DNA from 2 places in the Variovorax sp. 01N425 genome. Region 2 is predicted to be linked to the other one. Evidence: predicted binding sites of a transcription regulator. Region 2 holds the regulator's gene; the other holds the start of a gene.
What was found. The regulator HrcA, encoded in region 2, represses chaperone genes, less so after heat shock. The targets are predictions, from matches to a motif close to TTAGCACTCNNNNNNNNNGAGTGCTAA.

Region 1 (10,341 bases), on a different contig from region 2:
GGCGGGCGCCGGATCAGGCTGCTGATGTGGTCCGCCATGCGGCGGCCGCTGTCCCGCCGGCGAGGCCGCAGCAGGCACGCTGTTGCCGCGCTTGAGCCACAGGTACAGCCCGCTGCCCAGCACGATGATGGTCGCGATGTCGAGCAGCGCCCAGATGATCTGCATCGGCATGCCGCCGTAGTCGCCGAAGTGCAGCGGCTGCGACACCAGCAGCGCCGTCAGGTACCAGGGCATCTTCGGCGCGGCGGTCACCTGGGCCGTCTTGGCGTCGACCAGCACCGGCTGCAGCAGCTTCGACGTGAAGGGCTCGTTGCCGCGCATGAAGAAGGTGGTGTGGTGCGGGCTCGAGAACGCCGTGCCGGGGAAGGCGACGAAGGACAGCTTCATGCCGGGCGTCTGCTGGAGCGCGACCTCCATCGAGCGCTGCACCGATGCGCGCTGGGCCACGGGCACCGTCGGCTCGTCCTTGTAGGGCGCGAGAAGCGCGCTGAGCTGGTCGTACTGCCAGTACTTGATGACCAGGTCGGCCCAGGTGTTGATCATGCCGGTGGAGCCCACCACGAACAGCCACACCAGCGTGACGATGCCCAGCAGGTTGTGCAGGTCGAGCCACTTCAGGCGCGGGCGCTTCTCGCGCCGCACGGTGCCGAAGTCGAGCTTGCGCATGAAGGGCGCATAGAGCACCACGCCGGAGACGATGGCCACCAGCAGCAGCAAGCCCATGAAACCCAGGAACAGCTTGCCCGCGAGGCCGGCGAACAGGTCGACGTGCAGCTTGAACATCACGTACATGAAGCCCTCGTCGAGCTTGGGCTGCGCAAGCACGGCGCCGGTGCGCGCGTCCACCGCCACCGACTTGAAGTCGTCCGTGGGTGCGGGCGTTGGCGTGAGCGTGACGAACCAGAGGCCATCGTCGTCCTCGGGCTGCGAAACGAACTGCACCACGCGGTCGGGGTGCTTCGCACGCGCGGTTTCGAGCACGCGGTCCAGGCTCACGCGCGGCGTGTTCGCGGGCATCCTGGGCGACTCGACCTCGGTGCCCAGCAGGTGGCCGATCTCGTGATGGAAGATCAGCGGCAAGCCCGTGATGCACAGGAGCAGCATGAACACGGTGCATACGAGGCTGCTCCACTTGTGCACCCAGGCCCAGGTCTTGATCTTTCGGCTGTTCATGTCGTTGCTGCCCTCGTCGAAAGTGAGCGGTTAGAAGCGGTAGGTCGCGCTGGCCACGACGTTGCGGCGCGAGCCGTACCAGCAGTCGCCGCGCGACAGGCAGGTGCTGAAGTACGCCTTGTCCGTCACGTTGTTGATGTTGAGCGCATAGCGCCACTGCGCCGTGTCGTAGGCAAACACGAGGTCGGCCAGCGCAACGCCCGGCACGCGCGGTCCCACGCCGAATTGCAGGTCGCGGAACGAGCTCATCACGCGCACGCCGGCGCCGGCCGAGAAGCCGCTGACGCCGCCGATCGAGAAGCGGTACTTGGCCCAGACGCTCGCCTGGTGCTTGGGCAGGCCCTCGATCTGCTCGTCGGCATCGGTGTAGTTGTAGTGCGCGACGAGGTCGAGGTCGGGGCCGATGGAGCCCTTGGCCTCGAGCTCGACGCCCCGGGTCTTGGTCTTGCCGGCTTGCGTGTACACATTCGGCGACGGCGAGGTGATCTGGTTCTTCTCCCGCAGATCGTAGACCGCCGCGCTGAACGCCAGCGCGCGGTCCTTCGGCTCGTACTTCACACCGGCTTCCCATTGCTCACCGCGCAAGGGCGTGAAGATCTGTCCGTTGCGCGGCGACTGCGGCGTGAACGATTCGGTGTAGCTCAGATACGGCGACCAGCCCGAGGGCATGGCGTACATCAGGCCGAAGCGCTTGGTGGTTGCGCTGCTCTTCTGCTCGTCGCTGCCTGCCGCGCTGGACACCGCCCTGTCGTGCCGCAGGCCCGCCACGAAGATCCAGTTGTCGAGCTTGACCTGGTCCTGCAGGTAGACGCCGGTCTGGCGCTGGCGGGTGCGCGGCAGCGCCACGCGCTCGGGCAGGTCGACGTGGCCGTACACCGGCGCGTAGACGTCGATGGTGTCGAAGGTCGTCGCGCCCCAGACGTTCTCGCGCTGCCTGGAGAAATCCGCGCCGACCAGCAGCGTGTGCTTCACGGCGCCGGTCTCGAAATGGCCCTCGACATGGTTGTCGAGCGTCTGCGTGCGGTTGCGCGTGAGATAGCTGTCGTAGTAGCGGCCGAGCACGCGCTTGAAGATCGGATCGGTGGCGTCCCAGCTTTCGGCCCCGCTGAAGGCAGCGCCGTAGTGGTAGCGGTTGTCGTTCTCGTTTTTCGCGTAGCGGAAGTTCTGCCGCACGCGCCAGTTCTCGTTGAACTTGTGCTCGAACTGCCAGCCGAAGGTCTTGCGTTCGCTGTCGTAGTAGTCGAAGCCCGGCTCGCCGATGAAGCGGCTGGCGGGAATGCGTCCGTTCGGGTTCGGCAGCAAGGTGCCCTCCCACGGAAGGAACTGCGAGCTGCTGCCGCTCTTGTCCTTTTGCCACAGCCCCTGCAAGGTGAGCGAGGTCGCCGCGCTGGGCCGCCAGGTCAGCGAAGGCGCAATGACGCTGCGGTCGTCGGGCACATGGTCGACCTGCGAGTCCGACTTGCGCTGCAACGCGATCAGCCGGTACGACAGGCTGCCGTCGGCATTCAGCGGCCCCGTGAGGTCGGCCTGGACCTGCTTGCGGCCGAAGCTGCCGAACTGCACGCCCACTTCGCGCTGGGTTTCCTGCAGCGGACGCTTGCTGACCATGTTGACCACGCCCGCCGCGGTGCCCGCGCCGAACAGCATGCCCGCCGGGCCGCGCAGCACTTCGAGCCGCTCCAGCGTGTAGGGCTCGGTGCGCGTGGTGCTGGTGTAGTAGCCATAGGACTGGCGCAGGCCGTCCAGGTAGACGTCGGGCGTGGCGCCGCGGATGCGCACCGAGTCGGTCCGCGAATCCTGGCCATAGGCATCGGAGCGCACACCGGCCGCATAGTTGAGCGCGTCCTGAACATTGCCCGCGCCCTGGTCCACCATCTGGTCGCGCGTGACCACGGTGATCGATTGGGGCGTTTCGGCCAGCGGCGTGTCGGTCTTGGTGGCGGTGGCGGCGTTCCGGGCGCGGTAGCCGATCACCGGCGAGGTTGCGGTTTCGGCCTCGGCGCTCGCATCGACCTTCACCTCCGGCAAGGCGCCGGGCGCCGTCGCGGTCTGGGCCAGGACCTGGTGATGCACGTAGACCGCCATGCAGCCTGCCAGAACCGATGCGACCCTGCGCCCCGCCAATAACCTTGCCATTCCCGCTCCACTCCGAAACATTATTAAGAACGATTCGCATTCTATTTATAAAGCCCCATTTGTTCCGATTTCCCCGCCTCGGCAAGGGGACGTTCGGCCACCGCATGCATCCGCGGCGCAGGCGCGGCGCAAGGCAAAGCGGCTACGATCCGGCCGCACGTCGTGTGCGTTCGCGGGCCCCATGCTCCACAAGTTCCTCGCCTCTTTGTTCCCCGCGCTGCGCGGCCTGGCGCTTTGGCTGGTGGCCGCTGGCATCGCCGGGGTGCTCGCAGGCTGCGCCGGCCTGCCTCCGCGCACGCCCGAGCCGCCAACGCTCTCGATCGCCGCCTCGCCCTCCACCGCGCTCGGCCGCGCCGCGGCCAGCCTGGACACCGCCGCGCACGATGGGCTGTCGAGCATCCGGCCGCTGGTGGAGGCTTCCTTTGCGCTCGATGCACGCTTCGAGCTGATGCGGCGCGCGCAGGCCTCGCTGGACGTGCAGACCTACCAGCTCGGCAACGACAAGACCGGCCGCCTGCTGCTGCGCGAACTGCGAAATGCTGCGCGCCGCGGCGTGCGGGTGCGCCTGCTGCTCGACGACTTCTACACGACCGGCATGGACCGCCTGCTGCTCGGCCTGGCCGCGGAGCCCAATGCCGAGGTCCGGCTGTTCAACCCCTTCGTCAACGCCCGCGACCACTCGGCCACGCGCTGGCTCGAGTTCTTCGGCGATTTCCGCCGGCTCAACCACCGCATGCACAACAAGCTCTTCGTGGCCGATGGCGCCATGGCCATCGCGGGCGGGCGCAACCTGGCCGACGAATACTTCCTGCGCAGCGAGGATGCCAACTTCATCGACTTCGAGCTCCTCATGGCGGGCCCCGTGGTTCCGGAAGCCGCCCGCATCTTCGACACCTACTGGAACAGCGAGGTGGTCTACCCGCTCCAGCGGGTTGCCGGCGCCAGCGGCACGCCGGAGGCCCTGAAGTCGGAATTCGAAGCCGCCACCTCGGCGGTCCACGCCCCTGCGCCGGCCGCGCTTCAGGGCACCGACGTGATGGGCGACCCGCCGCTCGGCGTCCAGCTGGCCGACATCGGCCGCATGAAGTGGATGCGCGCCGACGCCCATGCCGCGGCCGACAGCCCCAACAAGGCGCTGGGCATCCTCGCATCGCCCGCCGAATCGCTCGCTGCGCGCTTCCATGAGATGACCGCCACGGCGCGCTCGGACGTGGTGGTGATCTCGCCCTACTTCATTCCCGGCGACGAAGGCATGGCCCGCATCCGCGAGGGCCGGGCGCGCGGCGTGCGCATCAGCGTCATCACCAATTCGCTGGCCGACAGCGACGAGCCGCTGGTCAACATCAACTACAACCGCTACCGCGTCGACATGCTGAAGCTGGGCGTGAACCTGTACGAGGTCAGCACCCAGCAGCTCAAGCGCAACCGCCAGCTGCGCAGCCTGCTCAAGAAGGCGCGCGGCCGCCTGCATGCCAAGCTCGCGCTGGTCGACCGCGAGTGGGTGCTGCTCGGCTCGATGAACCTCGACCCGCGCTCGGCGCGGCTGAACACCGAATTCGGCGTTCGCGTGCGGAGTTTCGAGCTGACCCAGGCACTTCTGTATGCCTACCAGCTGGACGACATCGAGGGCGTCTACCGCGTCGTGCTGATGCCCGACGGCGAGAACGTGCAATGGATAGGCACCGGCGACGTGGACAACGAGGTGCTGGACAGCGAGCCCGATTCGAGCCTGCTCACGCGGCTGCAGCTGCTGCTGTTCTCCTGGTTCGTGCCGACCGACCAGTTGTAGCGGACGTCTACAATAGGTAATGAGAGTTATTCTCATTAACTGTAAATAAAACGTCAACAAATTGCAATGAGATTCCGCATCCGGTCGTCACGCATCGCCTTTGCCTTGCTCCCCCTCGCTTCCATTTCCCCGCTCTCCATGGCACAAGGCACCGGCAACGGACAGCCGGACCCGGCGAGCACATCGCTGCCCGAAGTGCATGTGGTCGCCGAGCCCGAATCCGGCGGCTACAACCCCACGACCAGCAGCGGTGCCACGCGCACCAGCACGCTGCTGCGAGAGGTGCCGCAGTCGGTGCGCATCGTCTCCAGCCAGCTGATCGAGGACATGGGTGCAACGCGACTGGCCGACACGGTGGATCTTGTGAGCGGGATCACGCGCCTCAACGACTTCGGCGGCACCTGGGACAACTTCGGCATCCGCGGGTTCAGCAGTACCGACATGGGATTCCTGGTCAACGGTTTCCCCGGATCGCGCGGCTACAACCCGCCGCGCGACACCGCCACGGTCGAGCGCTTCGAATTCCTCAAGGGGCCGGCGTCGGCCATCTACGGCAGCAGCGAGCCGGGCGGCACCATCAACATCGTCACGAAGAAGCCGGAGTTCACGCGCCGCAACACGGCCGACTTCAGCATCGGCAGCCAGGGCCTGCGCCGCAGCACGCTGGACAGCACCGGCGCGCTGAGCCGGAACGTGGCCTACCGGCTGAACCTGGCGGTGGAGGAAGGCGACAGCCGAAGCGACCTGCTGAGCAACAGGCGCACCCTGGTGGCACCCGCGCTGACCTGGGTCATCGACGACAAGACAGTGCTCAACTACGAGTCCGAATTCCTGCGTTCGAAAACGCCGCTGGACCGCGGGCTGATCAATGTTCGCGGCCTGCTCGGAACCTTGCCGCGCGACCGTGTGCTCAATGAGCCCGACGACGGCAACATGACGCTCACCAGCAATACGCACCAGCTCACGCTGGACCGCCAGCTGTCGGAAAACTGGCGCGCGCGCATCGGTGCGAGCTACAAGGAAAGCACCTTCTCCGGCAACTACACCGAAGCGACTTCGCTCGCCAGCGACAACCGGACGCTCAACCGCCGCGCCACCTGGCGCCAGCTGCCGTCGCGCGACACGTCCTTCCAGGCGGAGCTGGAAGGCAAGTTCGCGACCGGCGCCCTGGCCCACACGCTGCTGGTCGGCGTGGAAGCGTCCAGGCTGTGGATGAACACCGAAATCCTCCGCTCGGGCAACTACCCGATCGACATCTACCAGCCTGTCTATGGCAAGCCCCGGCCGCCGCTCACCTCGCTCACCTCCAGCTCGGACGAGCACCAGCGCGCGAGCGCGGTTTTCCTGCAGGACCAGATCAGCCTTTCGCCGCAGTGGAAGCTGCTGGTGGGCGCCCGCTACGACCATTTCAGGCAGCGCATCGAGGACCGCGTGAACCGCAACAGCGCCCAGAAGCATGATGCTGTTTCGCCGCGCGCCGGCCTCACCTACCTGCCGAACGACTGGAGCTCCTGGTACGTCTCGGCCGGCAAGTCGTTTCGCGGCAACAGCGGCACCGACAAGAACGGCCAGGCCTTCGATCCGCAGCGTTCCACCGCGCTGGAGGCCGGCCTGAAGCTGCAGACGCCGGACCAGCGCCTGGGCGCCAACCTGGCCGTGTTCGACATCAAGAAGACCAACGTGCTGACGGCCAGCGACACGCCCGGCTTCTCCGTGGCGGCCGGCGAGGTCAAGAGCAGCGGCTTCGAGGCAGACGTCTACGGCCAGATCGACAGGAACTGGCGGGTGAGCGGAAATTTCGCCTATGTCGACGCCCGCATCTCGAAGGACGCAACGCTGGCGCCCGGCACGCGCATCGTGAACATCCCGAGGACGAGCGCCGGCCTGTTCGCCATCCGCGAGGATGCGCTGGCCGACGGCAGCCGCTATGGCGTGGGTGCCGGCATCAACTACGTGGGCAACCGTTCGGGCAACAGCGCCGACACCTACTCGCTGCCGGCCTACACCACCGTCAAGCTGGTGAGCTTCTGGCAGATCAACAAGACCGCCCGCGTGTCGATCGACGTGCACAACCTCTTCAACCGGAACTTCTACACCGCCTCGTGGGGCAACCTGTACGTGATTCCGGGCGCCAGGCGCAGCGTCGTGGCCAGCCTGAAGCTGGACCTCTGAAGCCCTCGCGACCAAAAACCGAGCGCAGTTACAGCCCGGCGGGCCGCCCCGGCCTTGAAAGTCCGCCGATTGCCCTTATGATTAGCACTCGCTGCTGACGAGTGCTAACAAGGCCTCGCTTCCAGTCGATGGGCCGCCGGCCTTTTCCGCCGGCGCCCGACCACAACCCCGTTTCTTATCCAGGAGATGCAATGAAACTTCGTCCTTTGGCCGATCGCGTGATCGTCAAGCGTGTTGACAGCGAAACCAAGACCGCCTCTGGCATCGTCATCCCCGACGCAGCCGCCGAAAAGCCCGATCAGGGTGAAGTCCTGGCCGTCGGCCCCGGCAAGCGCACCGAAAAGGGCGACCTGACCGCACTGACCGTCAAGGTCGGCGACCGCGTCCTGTTCGGCAAGTACAGCGGCCAGACCGTCAAGGTCGATGGCGACGAACTGCTGGTCATGAAGGAAGACGACCTCTTTGCCGTGGTCGAGAAGTAATCAATTCATCCCTATTCGGAGTAATAAAACATGGCAGCAAAAGACGTAGTCTTCGGCGGTGAAGCCCGCGCACGCATGGTCGAGGGTGTCAACATCCTCGCCAACGCCGTCAAGGTGACCCTGGGCCCCAAGGGCCGCAACGTGGTGCTCGAGCGCTCGTTCGGCGCCCCCACCGTCACCAAGGACGGTGTGTCGGTCGCCAAGGAAATCGAACTCAAGGACAAGCTCCAGAACATGGGCGCCCAGCTCGTGAAGGAAGTGGCCTCCAAGACCAGCGACAACGCCGGTGACGGCACCACCACCGCCACGGTGCTGGCCCAGGCCATCGTTCGCGAAGGCTTCAAGTACGTGGCCGCCGGCATCAACCCGATGGACCTGAAGCGCGGCATCGACAAGGCCGTGACGGCCCTGGTCGAAGAGCTGAAGAAGGCTTCCAAGCCCACCACCACGTCGAAGGAAATCGCTCAAGTCGGCTCGATCTCGGCCAACAGCGACGAAACCATCGGCAAGCTCATCGCTGACGCGATGGACAAGGTCGGCAAGGAAGGCGTGATCACCGTGGAAGACGGCAAGTCGCTGGACAGCGAACTCGACGTCGTCGAAGGCATGCAGTTCGACCGCGGCTACCTGTCGCCCTACTTCATCAACAACCCCGAGAAGCAATCGGCGCTGCTCGACAACCCCTTCGTGCTGCTGTTCGACAAGAAGATCAGCAACATCCGCGACCTGCTCCCCACGCTGGAACAAGTCGCCAAGGCTGGCCGTCCGCTCCTGATCATTGCCGAAGAAGTCGAAGGCGAAGCCCTGGCTACGCTGGTGGTGAACACGATCCGCGGCATCCTGAAGGTCGTGGCCGTGAAGGCACCTGGCTTCGGCGACCGCCGCAAGGCCATGCTGGAAGACATCGCCATCCTGACGGGCGGCAAGGTCATCGCTGAAGAAGTGGGCCTGACGCTCGAAAAGGTGACGCTGGCCGACCTGGGCCAAGCCAAGCGCATCGAAGTGGGCAAGGAAAACACCATCATCATCGACGGTTCGGGCGCTGCGGCCGACATCGAAGCCCGCGTGAAGCAAGTGCGCGTGCAGATCGAGGAAGCCACGAGCGACTACGACCGTGAAAAGCTGCAAGAGCGCGTGGCCAAGCTGGCCGGCGGCGTTGCAGTGATCAAGGTCGGCGCTGCCACCGAAGTCGAGATGAAGGAAAAGAAGGCACGCGTCGAAGACGCCCTGCACGCCACCCGCGCTGCAGTGGAAGAAGGCGTTGTGGCCGGCGGCGGCGTGGCTCTGCTGCGTGCCAAGCAAGCCGTGGGCGACAAGGTCAAGGGCGACAACGCCGACCAGGACGCCGGCATCAAGCTGGTGCTCAAGGCCATCGAAGCGCCCCTGCGCGAAATCGTGAACAACGCCGGCGGCGAAGCCTCGGTGGTGGTGAACGCCGTGTTGGCCGGCAAGGGCAACTACGGCTTCAATGCCGCCAACGACACGTACGGCGACATGCTCGAGCTGGGCATCCTGGATCCGACCAAGGTGACCCGCACCGCGCTGCAGAACGCAGCATCGGTGGCTTCGCTGCTGCTGACGACCGAAGCCATGGTCGCCGACGCACCGAAGGAAGAAGCCGGTGCCGGCGGCGGCATGCCCGACATGGGCGGCATGGGTGGTATGGGCGGCATGGGAATGTAATTTCCCGGCTGAGCTCTATTGCTCACCAAAACGAAAGGGCCGCGAAAGCGGCCCTTTTTCATTGCGCGTACGAATTAACGGAACTGGTCGCGCAGCGCCGTATAGAGCGCCCGGAAGCGCGCATGACGCGCCTTGTGCCCATCGGCACCTTCAAGCGAAGGCACCAGCTGTTGCTTCACCGGCGGCAGCGTGCACACCTCGGCCACGGTGCCGCCGTCAGCCAGCCAGGCAAGGCGGGCCGCGCCCAGCGCCCCACCCGTCTCGCTGCCCGCGTACAGCGTGAGCGGCAGCTCGAAGATATCGGCCAGCAGCTGGCCCCACCAGACACTGCGCGCGCCACCGCCCACCAGCGCCACTTCGCGCAGCGGCATGCCGGCCGGCAGGCGCAGGGTGTCGAAGCCGTCGCGCAGGCCGAAGCTCACGCCCTCGACCACGGCATAGGCGATCTCCGCCGGGCCGTGCGCATGCGTGAGCCCGAACAGCACGCCCTGCGCGTTGGGATTGTTGTGCGGGGAACGCTCGCCCGAAAGGTATGGCAGGAACAGCGGGCAGCGCGCGCGCTGCGCGGGCGCGACCGACGCTGCCGCTTCGAGCAGCGCGGCCTCGTCGGCGAACCGGAAGGCCTTGGCGGCCCAGCTCACGGCGCTCGCGGCCGAGAGCATCACCGACATCTGGTGCCAGCGGCCGGGCAGCGCATGGCAGAAGGCATGCATCGCCTGCGCGGGGTTGGGCAAAAAGCGGTCGGTCGAGACGAACACCACGCCCGAGGTGCCGAGCGACACGAAGCCCTGCCCCGGTTCCACCAGCCCCATGCCGACGGCGCTGGCGGCGTTGTCGCCCGCGCCACCGGCAATGAGCACGGCAGCGGCGCCGTTCCCCACGCCCCAGCGCGCGGCCAGCTCGGGC
Region 2 (10,341 bases):
GGCAAGCGGCTGGACTTCCTGATCCAGGAGCTGCATCGCGAGGCCAATACACTGGGCTCCAAGTCGGCCGCGCTGGAGCTCACCCGCATCGGCGTGGACATGAAGGTGCTGATCGAGCAGATGCGCGAACAGGTACAGAACATCGAATGAGCGAGCGAATGGACTATCCAGGCAACATCTTTGTCGTGGCGGCACCCAGCGGTGCCGGCAAATCGAGCCTGGTCAAGGCGCTCATGGAGCTGGACACAGCCGTCCAGCCCTCGGTTTCCCACACCACCCGGCCACCGCGCGGGCAGGAAAAGCACGGCCGGGAGTATTTCTTTACCTCGCCCTCCGAATTCGACGCCATGATCGCGGCGGATGGGTTCGTGGAGTGGGCCCACGTGCACGGGCACCGCTACGGCACCTCCAAGAAAGCCATCGAGGAGCGCATCGCCCAGGGGGCCGACGTCATCCTGGAAATCGACTTCCAGGGCGCCATCCAGATCCGCAAGACCTTCGCCAACGCCGTGATGATCTTCATCCTGCCGCCCAGCTGGGAAGAACTGCGCTCCCGGCTGGAGCGGCGCGGCGAAGACAGCGCGGCCGTCATCGAGCTGCGCCTCAAGAATGCCGCCGAAGAGATGGCCCGGGCGGGGGAATTCGACTTCGTTATAATCAACGAGTTATTTGAGCGCGCGCTTTTCGATCTCAAGGCGATCGTCCACGCTCAGCGGCTTCGGTATTCTGCACAGCGCCGCGCACGTGCCGACACATTCGCCGCCCTGAACATCCCCTGATTTCCTGCTCACCGACCGAAAGACTCCATCATGGCCCGCATCACCGTCGAAGATTGCCTGCTTCAGATCCCCAACCGCTTCCAGCTGGTCCTGGCCGCCACCTACCGTGCGCGCATGCTGAGCCAGGGCCATGCACCCAAGATCGAGAGCAAGAACAAGCCCGCCGTCACGGCCCTGCGCGAAATCGCCGAAGGCAAGATCGGCCTGGAAATGCTCAAGAAGGTGCCGGGCTGATCGTTGTTTCTGACGCAGCCCTGCAACGAAAAGGCACCGCAAAGCGGTGCTTTTTTTACGTCTGGACGCGTCCATAGAGCGGTCACGCTAAAGTGGTAGCCATGAGCGCGGTTGCCAAACATCAGTCCCATGCCCCCACGGGGGGCACGCCCAAGCCGAGCCCGGCGGCGCTGAATGCGGCTGCCGCGAGCTTTGCCGCGCTGACCGCCAGGCTCGACTACCTGAGCCCCGAAGACACCGAGCTGGTGCGCCGCGCCTACCGCTTTGCCGACGAAGCCCACCTGGGCCAGCTGCGCAACAGCGGCGAGCCCTACATCACCCACCCCATTGCCGTAGCGGCGCAATGCGCCGAATGGAAGCTCGACGCACAGGCGCTGATGGCCGCCCTGCTGCACGATGCCATCGAGGACTGCGGGGTCACCAAGCCCGAGCTGATCGAGCGCTTCGGCGCGCCGGTGGCCGAGCTGGTCGACGGGCTCACCAAGCTGGACAAGCTGCAGTTCAACACCCGCGAGGAAAACCAGGCCGAGTCGTTCCGCAAGATGCTGCTGGCCATGGCGCGCGACGTGCGCGTGATCCTGGTCAAGCTGGCCGACCGCACGCACAACATGCGCACGCTCGACGATGCGCCGCGCGAGAAATGGGCCCGGATCTCACGCGAAACGCTCGAAATCTACGCGCCCATCGCGCACCGGCTGGGCCTGAACCAAACGTACCGCGAACTGCAGGAACTGTCGTTCCGCCATCTGAAACCGTGGCGCTATGCCACCCTGTCCAAGGCCGTGGCCAAGGCGCGCGGGCGCCGCCGCGACCTGATCCAGAAGGTGCAGCGCGAGGTCGAGACCGCCTTTGCCAACGCCAACATGACGCTGCGCATCGCGGGACGCGAGAAAACGCTCTATTCGATCTACCGCAAGATGGAGGAAAAGCACCTGAGCTTCGCCCAGGTGACCGACATCTACGGCTTTCGCCTGATCGTGCCGAACGTGATCGCCTGCTACACCGGCCTTGGCATCCTGCACCAGATGTACAAGCCGCTGCCGGGCAAGTTCAAGGACCACATCGCGATCGCCAAGCTCAACGGCTACCAGTCGCTGCACACCACGCTGGTGGGTCCGGCCGGCGTGAACGTGGAGTTCCAGCTGCGCACCGAGGCCATGCACGTGGTGGCCGAATCGGGCGTGGCGGCGCACTGGCTCTACAAGGCGGCCGAGCCGAACGCGGCCAGCAACGACCGGCTCGGCACCAAGTGGCTGCAGTCGCTGCTCGACATCCAGGACGAAACCCGCGACGCCGCCGAGTTCTGGGACCACGTCAAGGTCGACCTGTTCCCGGATGCGGTCTACGTCTTCACGCCGAAGAGCCAGATCCTCGCGCTGCCGCGCGGCGCCACGGTGGTCGACTTTGCCTACGCCATCCACAGCAACATCGGCGACCACACCTCCGCGGCACGCATCAACGGCGACCAGGTGCCGCTGCGCACGGAGCTCAAGAACGGGGACGTGGTCGAGGTCATCACCGCGCCCGTGTCCACGCCCAATCCCGCGTGGCTCGGCTTCGTGCGAACCGGCCGGGCGCGCTCCAAGATCCGCCACTACCTGAAGACCCTGGCCCATGCCGAGTCCGAAGGCCTGGGCGAGAAGCTGCTGGCCCAGGCACTGCGCGCCGAAGGCCTCAGCAAGCTGCCGGCCGAGGACGCCGAGCACCAGGCGCTGTGGGAAAAGCTGCTGCGCTTCACCGGCAACCGCACGCGCGCCGAGCTGCTGACCGACATTGGCCTGGGCAAGCGGATTGCCAGCATCGTGGCAAAGCGGCTGGTGGCCATGCTGTCCGAACTCGGCGAGCGGCCCGATGCGCTGCTGCTGAGCCGCGAGCGCTTCATCTCGCACGAGACCATTTCCCAGGGCGCCGTCACGCTGGATGGCAGCGAGAACTCGTCGGTCCGCTTTGCGCTGTGCTGCCGGCCGATTCCGGGCGACGAGATCGTGGGCTATCTCGGCCATGGCGAAGGGCTGGTCGTGCACACCGAGTCCTGCGGCGTGGGCCAGCGCCTGCGCCACAAGGACAGCGAGCGTTTCTTCGCGGTCGAATGGGCGGACGAGCCGACCCGCACCTTCGAAACCGGCGTGGTCATCACGGTGCGCAACGACAAGGGCGTGCTCGCGCGCGTGGCCGCGACCCTGGCCGACGCCGAAGCCGACATCACGCACGTCGAAATGGCCGACGAGACGCCGCAGGATTCGACCGACCTGCGCTTCGTGATTGCGGTGCGCGACCGCACCCACCTGGACAGCGTGCTGCGTGCCGCGCGGCGCACGGCCTCTGTGCTGACCGCCGCAAGGACGGTTCCCGCGCCCTGACCGGCGGGCAGGAAGGCTAGCGCGCCGTGCCCGGCGCCGGATAGCTGACCGACAGCAGCTCGACCTCATGGGCGCCGCCCGGCGTCACGAGCTTCACCACGTCGCCTTCGCGCGACTTGAGCAGCGCGCGGGCAATCGGGGAGATCCAGCTGACCTGCGACTGGGCGCTGTCCGCCTCGTCGATGCCCAGGATCGTCACGCTGCGCTCGTCGCCCGTTTCGTCCACATAGCGCACTGTTGCGCCGAAGAACACCTGGTCGCTGCCGTGATGGACCGACGGATCGGTCACTTCGGCGATTTCGAGCCGCTTGGTGAGAAAGCGGATGCGCCGATCGATTTCCCGCAGCCGCTTCTTGCCGTAGAGATAGTCGCCATTCTCGGAGCGGTCGCCGTTCTTGGCGGCCCAGTGCACGGCTTCGACGACCTTCGGGCGCTCTTCGTCCATCAGCTGAAGCAGTTCGTCGCGCAGGCGGGCATAGCCGGCCGGCGTCATGTAGTTCTTGCTGCCGCTCGGCAGTGCGGGCGCGGTGCTTTCACCGCCGTCGTCGTCACCGTCGCTCTCGGTTTCCTTGGTGAATGCTTTGCTCAACTTGGTAGAACCTCTGGTCTCAAGGAAGGGATGGGCTTTTCACCGTATTTTCAACATTCGCGACAGGGTGCGCAGCGGCGCCGTCACGCGCCACGAGTTCGAGGCCCGAAGTGCCGTGCATTGCGCTTCCAGGTGCGAGGTGCGCAATCTCGCGCGCTCCAGGTCCTGCGCGAGAACGGCCTGGCTGCGCTGGCATTCGGCGAGTTCATGTTGGCGCGCATCGCGTTCGGCGATTGCCTCGCTCAAATGCTGCTGGCAGGCCGTGCGGCCGGCAATGGCTTCGTCCAGTTCGCGCTGCTGCTCAGCGCGGCAAGCCATTGCCTCGTCGAGTTTCCGCTGGAGCACCGCGCACTCGGACACGGCCTTGTCCAGCTCACGCTTGATCGCCACGCGGTCCAGGGTGGCCTGGGAAGGAAATTCGATGCTGCCCGGCGCCTGCGCGGTGTGGGCAGCAAGCTCCCTGCCCACGCGGACCTTCGACGGCACCGCCGTCTCCCGATGGGCCGACAGCGCCCGCTCCCTGTCGAGCTTCGCACCCAGGACCGGATGCAGCTTGTCGTAGAGATACGCCGGGTCCTCCACGAGACGCGGAAAGTCGAGCATCACCAGCGGCACGTCGTGCTTGACCAGCGTGTGCATCAACTCATGAAAGCCCAGCGCAAGAAGGCGTGCTTCGTCGATCGGGTTGAGCGAATAGACGATGCCGCCCGGCGTGGTCCCCCACGACTCCCAGAGCCGGCAATCGTCCGGCAGGCCCTCCATGGCATACCGTGCGCGCAGCTCGTTGACCACGCGGCTGGTGGAGGCTTCCACGATGCTGCGCATCGGAAAGATCACCGCATCGAGCGCGATGGACGGGTCCGCGAGCAGGCGCGTGGCATAGGCATGCAGCCAGGGCGACTTGATGACGTAGGGCAGATCGGGGTTGTCGAAGGGCAGGTCCTCGAGGCCCGCGTTGGCGTCCCCGTTGTAGGTGCTCGCGTCCGGATGCCTTGCAAGATGCGTGTCCAGCCCGCAAGCCGCCAGGTACTGGACGAGGAAGGTCGTGCCGGCGCGCCCCGTGCCGGCAATCATCAGGTGGTTTTTTCTTGCGGGCGTCATTGATGCAGCGTCCGGGTTGGCGCCGTTCCCTCCAGCGAAGCCATGATCTGCTGCACCGCAGCCGAGACATCGCAGCTGGAAGTGTCGACTGTGAGCGCGGGGTTTGCCGGGGCTTCGAAGATGTCGGACACGCCGGTGAAGCGCGCGATCGCGCCCTGCCGCGCTCGCGCATACATCCCCTTGGGGTCGCGCCGCTCGCAGACTTCCAGGGGCGCGTGCACGAAGACCTCGTGGTACGAAGGGCCGACGATCGAGCGCGCGAGATCCCGGAGCGCCTGCAGCGGTGAAACGACGGCAACGATTGCCACCATGCCCTGCTCGTTCAACAGCCGAGCGATGTGGGCAATGCGGCGGATGTTCTCGTGGCGGTCTTCCGCGCTGAAGCCGAGCCCGTGGTTCAGTCCCTTGCGGACCTCGTCGCCATCCAGCCGCACGGCACCCACGCCCCTGGCGCGCAGCAAGGGCTGCAAGGCGGCGGCGATGGTGGACTTTCCCGCGCCGGACAGCCCCGTGAGCCAAATGACGGGCGGCGGCCGCAGTGTTGTTGTCGAAGCAGGACGATCGGCGTCTGGTTTCTGCAACTGTTCTGGCATCGAAAAACAGGTCTGGCCGGGCGCGGCGCCTCAAGGCAGCGGCTCACCCGGCGTGAAGGAAGACGAAGGTTCTCAAGCGGCTCGTTTTCTTCCGGCTCCTCCGGTGAACAACAAGAATGCCTCAACAGCACCCGAAGGTCGAGGGCGATCCGGCGCAGGATCGATTGCATTGAATGGAGCCCGGAGCGGGAACATTGCCCGTGATCTCGTTGAACGGAAAAATATTCCGCAGAGAGCCGCGCAAAAGAAAAAGGGTTAGGACACGTAATGTCCTAACCCTTCAAAGAGTGGTGCGGCTGGCAGGAATTGAACCCACGACCCCTTGGTTCGTAGCCAAGTACTCTATCCAACTGAGCTACAGCCGCACAGCTATCGATTATAGCATCCATTTTTGGCCCCTGGCGGACCAAGCTCAGAAATGAATGCAATTGGTAGGCCGTGATGGGCTTGAACCATCGACCAACGGATTATGAGTCCGCTGCTCTAACCAACTGAGCTAACGGCCCACGAGAGGCCACGATTCTATTCGCGGCGTCGCTCACTTGCGGTGGCTCAACGCATTGCTGACCAGCCGCGAGGTGATGTCCACGATCTGGATCATTCGCTCGTACGGCATGCGGGTGGGGCCGATCACGCCCAGCGTGCCCACCACCTGCCCGTCGACTTCATAGTTGGCGCTGACGATGGAAAGCTCCTCGATCGGCACCACCTGGCTTTCGCCGCCGATGAAGATGCGCACGCCCTCTGCCTTGCTCGACACGTCGAGCAGCCGCATCAGCTGCGCCTTCTGCTCGAACAGCTCGAAGGCACGGCGCAGCTGCCCCATGTCGCTCGAAAAATCGGTGACGGAAAGCAGGTTGCGCTCGCCGGAGATCACCACGTCGTCTTCCTGCGCCTCGGTGAGCACCTCGGAGCTGACCTTGACCGCCGCCTGCATCAGCGCGGCAATTTCGCCGCGCAGTTTTTCGACCTCGGACTGCAGGCGGTCGCGCACCTGCTCGATGGTCAGGCCCGCGTAGTGGGCATTGATGTAGTTCGATGCTTCCACCAGCTGCGACTGCGTGTAATCGGCTTCCGGAAAGATCACGCGGTTCTGCACGTCGCCGTCGGGCGAGACGATGATCACCAGCAGCCGCCGGTCCGAGAGCCGCAGGAACTCGATCTGCTTGAAGACCGAGGCGCGCCGCGGCGTCATGACCACGCCGACGAACTGCGACAGGTTGGACAGCAGGTTGGCCGCGTTGGCAATCACCTTCTGCGGCTGGTCAGGGGGCAGGTGGCTCGGCGCGTTCATGTGCTCGCGCTGGGCGGTGAGCATGGTGTCGACGAACAGCCGGTAGCCGCGCGCGGTGGGAATGCGTCCGGCCGAGGTGTGTGGGCTGGTGATCAGCCCCAAACCCTCGAGGTCGGACATGACGTTTCGGATGGTCGCGGGAGACAGGTCAAGGCCCGGGGCGCGCGACAAAGTCCGCGACCCGACCGGTTGGCCTTCGGCGATATAACGCTCGACCAGCGTCTTGAGGAGCAACTTGGCACGGTCGTCCAGCATTGCAAGATTTTAGTGTTGTAATTTGTAGATGACTTCCCGCTTTCGTCACGTCGCGCTGATCGGCAAATACCAGGCTTCAGGCGCCCGGGCGCAGGCCGATGCCCGCGACGGCGTGATGGAAGATATCGGCGCCTTCCTGGAATCGCAAGGGTGCGAGGTGTTCGTCGAAAAATCGGCGGCCGAGGAGGCCGATGCGGACGCCAGCGTCGGCGGCCGTTACCAGCCGCTCCGCGTCGAGGAAATCGGCCAGCGCTGCGATCTGGGCCTGGTGGTGGGTGGCGACGGAACCATGCTGGGCATCGGCCGGCAACTCGCCTGCTACGGGATTCCGCTGATCGGCATCAACCGCGGCCGGCTCGGTTTCATCACCGACATTCCGCTGGACAACTACCAGGCCACGCTGATTCCCATGCTGGCCGGCGAATACGAGGAAGACCACCGCAGCCTCATGCATGCGCAGGTCATGCGCGACGGCGCCTCGGTCTTCGATGCGCTGGCAATGAACGACGTGGTGGTCAATCGCGGCGCCACCTCGGGCATGGTCGAGCTGCGCGTTTCGGTGGGCCGGCATTTCGTGGCCAACCAGCGCGCCGACGGCCTGATCATCGCTTCGCCCACGGGTTCGACGGCCTATGCGCTCTCGGCCGGCGGGCCGCTGCTGCATCCGGCGGTGCCGGGCTGGGTGCTGGTGCCCATTGCACCGCACACGCTGTCGAACCGCCCCGTGCTGCTGCCCGATGCCGACGAGATCGTGATCGAACTGGTGGCGGGGCGCGACGCCAGCGCCAATTTCGACATGCAGTCGCTGGCCTCGCTCGCGATCGGCGATCGCGTGGTGGTGCGCCGCTCCGACTTCCGCGTGCGCTTCCTGCACCCGCGCGGCTGGAGCTATTTCGACACGCTGCGCAAGAAACTTCACTGGAACGAAGGGGGCTCCTGAAATGGCGCTGCGACGCATCGCATTGCGCGACTTCGTGATCGTGCGATCACTCGAACTCGACCTGTCGGCAGGCTTCACGGTATTGACCGGCGAGACCGGCGCGGGCAAGTCGATACTGATCGATGCGCTCCAGCTGGCGCTCGGCAACCGGGCCGACGCGGGCGCGGTGCGCGAAGGCGCCGAACGGCTCGACGTCAGCGCCGAATTCGACGCCGACCCGGCACTCGCGGCCTGGCTCGACGAGGGCGGCTTCGAAAACGGCGACGCCCTGCTGCTGCGCCGCACCGTCGACCTGCAGGGCCGCAGCCGCGGCTGGATCAACGGCAGCCCGGCCACCGCCACCCAGCTGCGCGAACTCGGCGACCGCCTGCTCGACATCCACGGCCAGCATGCGTGGCAGAGCCTCACGCGCCCCGAGGCCGTGCGCGGCCTGCTCGACGCCTACGCCGGCGTGCGCACCGATGCGCTGGACGCGGCCTGGCAGCACTGGCGCCAAGCGCTTTCCGCGCTCGACCATGCGCGCTCGGCGCAAGACTCGCTGCTGCGCGAACGCGAGCGGCTGCAGTGGCAGATCGCCGAAGTCATGAAGCTGGCGCCGGCCGAAGGCGAGTGGGAAGAGCTTTCGACCCAGCACGCGCGAGTCTCCAATGCGCAGGCACTCATCGATGCGGCGCAGGGCGCGAGCCAGGCGCTCGAAGACGACGACAGCGGCGCGCTCGCCGCCCTGTCGCGCGCCGTCACCCTGCTGCAGAACTGCGAGCACATCGAGCCCGAATTCCGCGCCCTCGGCGAAGTGCTGGCCTCCAGTGTCGCCCAGGCTTCCGATGCCGCCCACACGCTGCACGGCTACCTGCGCGACGCCGAGGCCGATCCGCAGCGGCTGGCCGAACTCGACGAGCGCATGGGGCTGTGGATGTCGCTCGCGCGCCGCTACAAGCGCACGCCGGACGACCTGCCGGCGCTCTTGGCCGGCTGGCAGGCCGAGCTGCAGGCGCTCGATGCGCAGAGCGATCTCGCAGGCCTGGAGCGCGCCGAACAAGGCGCGCAGCAGGCCTACATGAAGGAAGCCAAGGCGCTCGCCAAGGCGCGTAAGCTGGCCGCCCCGCGGCTGGCCGAGGCGGTCACGCAGGCGATGCAGGGGCTCGGCATGCAGGGCGGGCGCTTCGAGGTCGAGCTGCTGCCGCTGGCGCAGCCGGGCCGCGCGGGTCTCGAAGACGTCGCCTTTCTCGTGAGCGGCCATCCCGGAAGCACGCCGCGCCCCATCGGCAAGGTGGCTTCGGGCGGCGAGCTCTCGCGCATCGCACTGGCCATTGCGGTCACCACCAGCCAGCTCGGCGCCGCGCAGACGCTGATCTTCGACGAGGTCGATGCCGGCGTCGGCGGGGCCGTGGCCGAGACCGTGGGCCGGCTCATGAAGCAGCTCGGGCGCGATCGCCAGGTGCTGGCGGTCACCCACCTGCCGCAGGTCGCGGCCTGCGCCGACCACCACCTGGTGGTGGCCAAGCGCCAGACGGCGGCAGCCGGCCAGGACGGCCCGCGCACCGAAAGCGGCGTCTCGCGGCTCGACGACGACACCCGCGCCCGCGAAATCGCCCGCATGCTCGGCGGCGAGAAGCTTTCGCAGACTTCGCTGGCGCACGCCCGCGAAATGCTGGGCCACAAGACTTCGGCGGCGCTGTGATGGACCTCGACCTGGTGCTCATCACCGGCATGTCGGGTTCGGGCAAGTCGGTGGCGCTGCATGCGCTGGAAGACGCCGGCTACTACTGCGTCGACAACCTGCCGCCCGAACTGCTGACGGCCTTCATCGCGCTGCAGCACGAGCAGCAGGCCACGCGCGTGGCCATTGCGATGGACGTGCGCAGCGGCGTGTCGCTGCCAATCGTTCCGCAGCAGCTCGAAGCCCTGCGGCAGGACGGCGTTTCGCTGCGCTCGCTTTTCCTCGACGCGACCACCGACGCACTGCTGCGGCGCTATTCGGAAACCCGCCGGCGCCATCCGCTGTCGCGCCAGGAGGGCCGCAACGACGTGCCCGAACAGGAGCGCGTGCTGGTGCAGGCCATCGAGCTCGAGCGCGAGCTGCTGGCCGACCTGCGCGACGGCGCCGACGTGATCGACACCAGCCTCATTCGGCCGGCCCAGCTGCAGAGCTACATCAAGGCGCTGATCTCGGCGCCGCAGAGCAGCGCATTGACG

Region 1: AC1DSC_RS12400 (co-chaperone GroES) is a predicted target of HrcA. The motif match lies at 7,352-7,378, and genes of this name have one in related genera.

The regions. Positions count from the first base shown of each region.
Region 1 is NZ_JBFTRJ010000006.1:100,578-110,918, forward strand. It holds gene AC1DSC_RS12380 (PepSY-associated TM helix domain-containing protein) at 1-1,173, opposite strand, end outside; gene AC1DSC_RS12385 (TonB-dependent siderophore receptor) at 1,204-3,309, opposite strand; gene AC1DSC_RS12390 (phospholipase D family protein) at 3,491-5,098, shown strand; gene AC1DSC_RS12395 (TonB-dependent siderophore receptor) at 5,165-7,270, shown strand; gene AC1DSC_RS12400 (co-chaperone GroES) at 7,462-7,752, shown strand; gene groL (chaperonin GroEL) at 7,783-9,435, shown strand; gene xylB (xylulokinase) at 9,510-10,341, opposite strand, start outside.
Region 2 is NZ_JBFTRJ010000013.1:165,495-175,835, reverse strand. It holds gene AC1DSC_RS23240 (YicC/YloC family endoribonuclease) at 1-150, shown strand, start outside; gene gmk (guanylate kinase) at 159-779, shown strand; gene rpoZ (DNA-directed RNA polymerase subunit omega) at 810-1,013, shown strand; gene AC1DSC_RS23225 (RelA/SpoT family protein) at 1,115-3,373, shown strand; gene greB (transcription elongation factor GreB) at 3,390-3,962, opposite strand; gene AC1DSC_RS23215 (hypothetical protein) at 4,002-5,063, opposite strand; gene cysC (adenylyl-sulfate kinase) at 5,060-5,644, opposite strand; gene AC1DSC_RS23205 (hypothetical protein) at 5,574-5,915, shown strand; tRNA gene AC1DSC_RS23200 (tRNA-Arg) at 5,945-6,021, opposite strand; tRNA gene AC1DSC_RS23195 (tRNA-Ile) at 6,086-6,162, opposite strand; gene hrcA (heat-inducible transcriptional repressor HrcA) at 6,195-7,205, opposite strand; gene AC1DSC_RS23185 (NAD kinase) at 7,234-8,145, shown strand; gene recN (DNA repair protein RecN) at 8,147-9,826, shown strand; gene rapZ (RNase adapter RapZ) at 9,826-10,341, shown strand, end outside.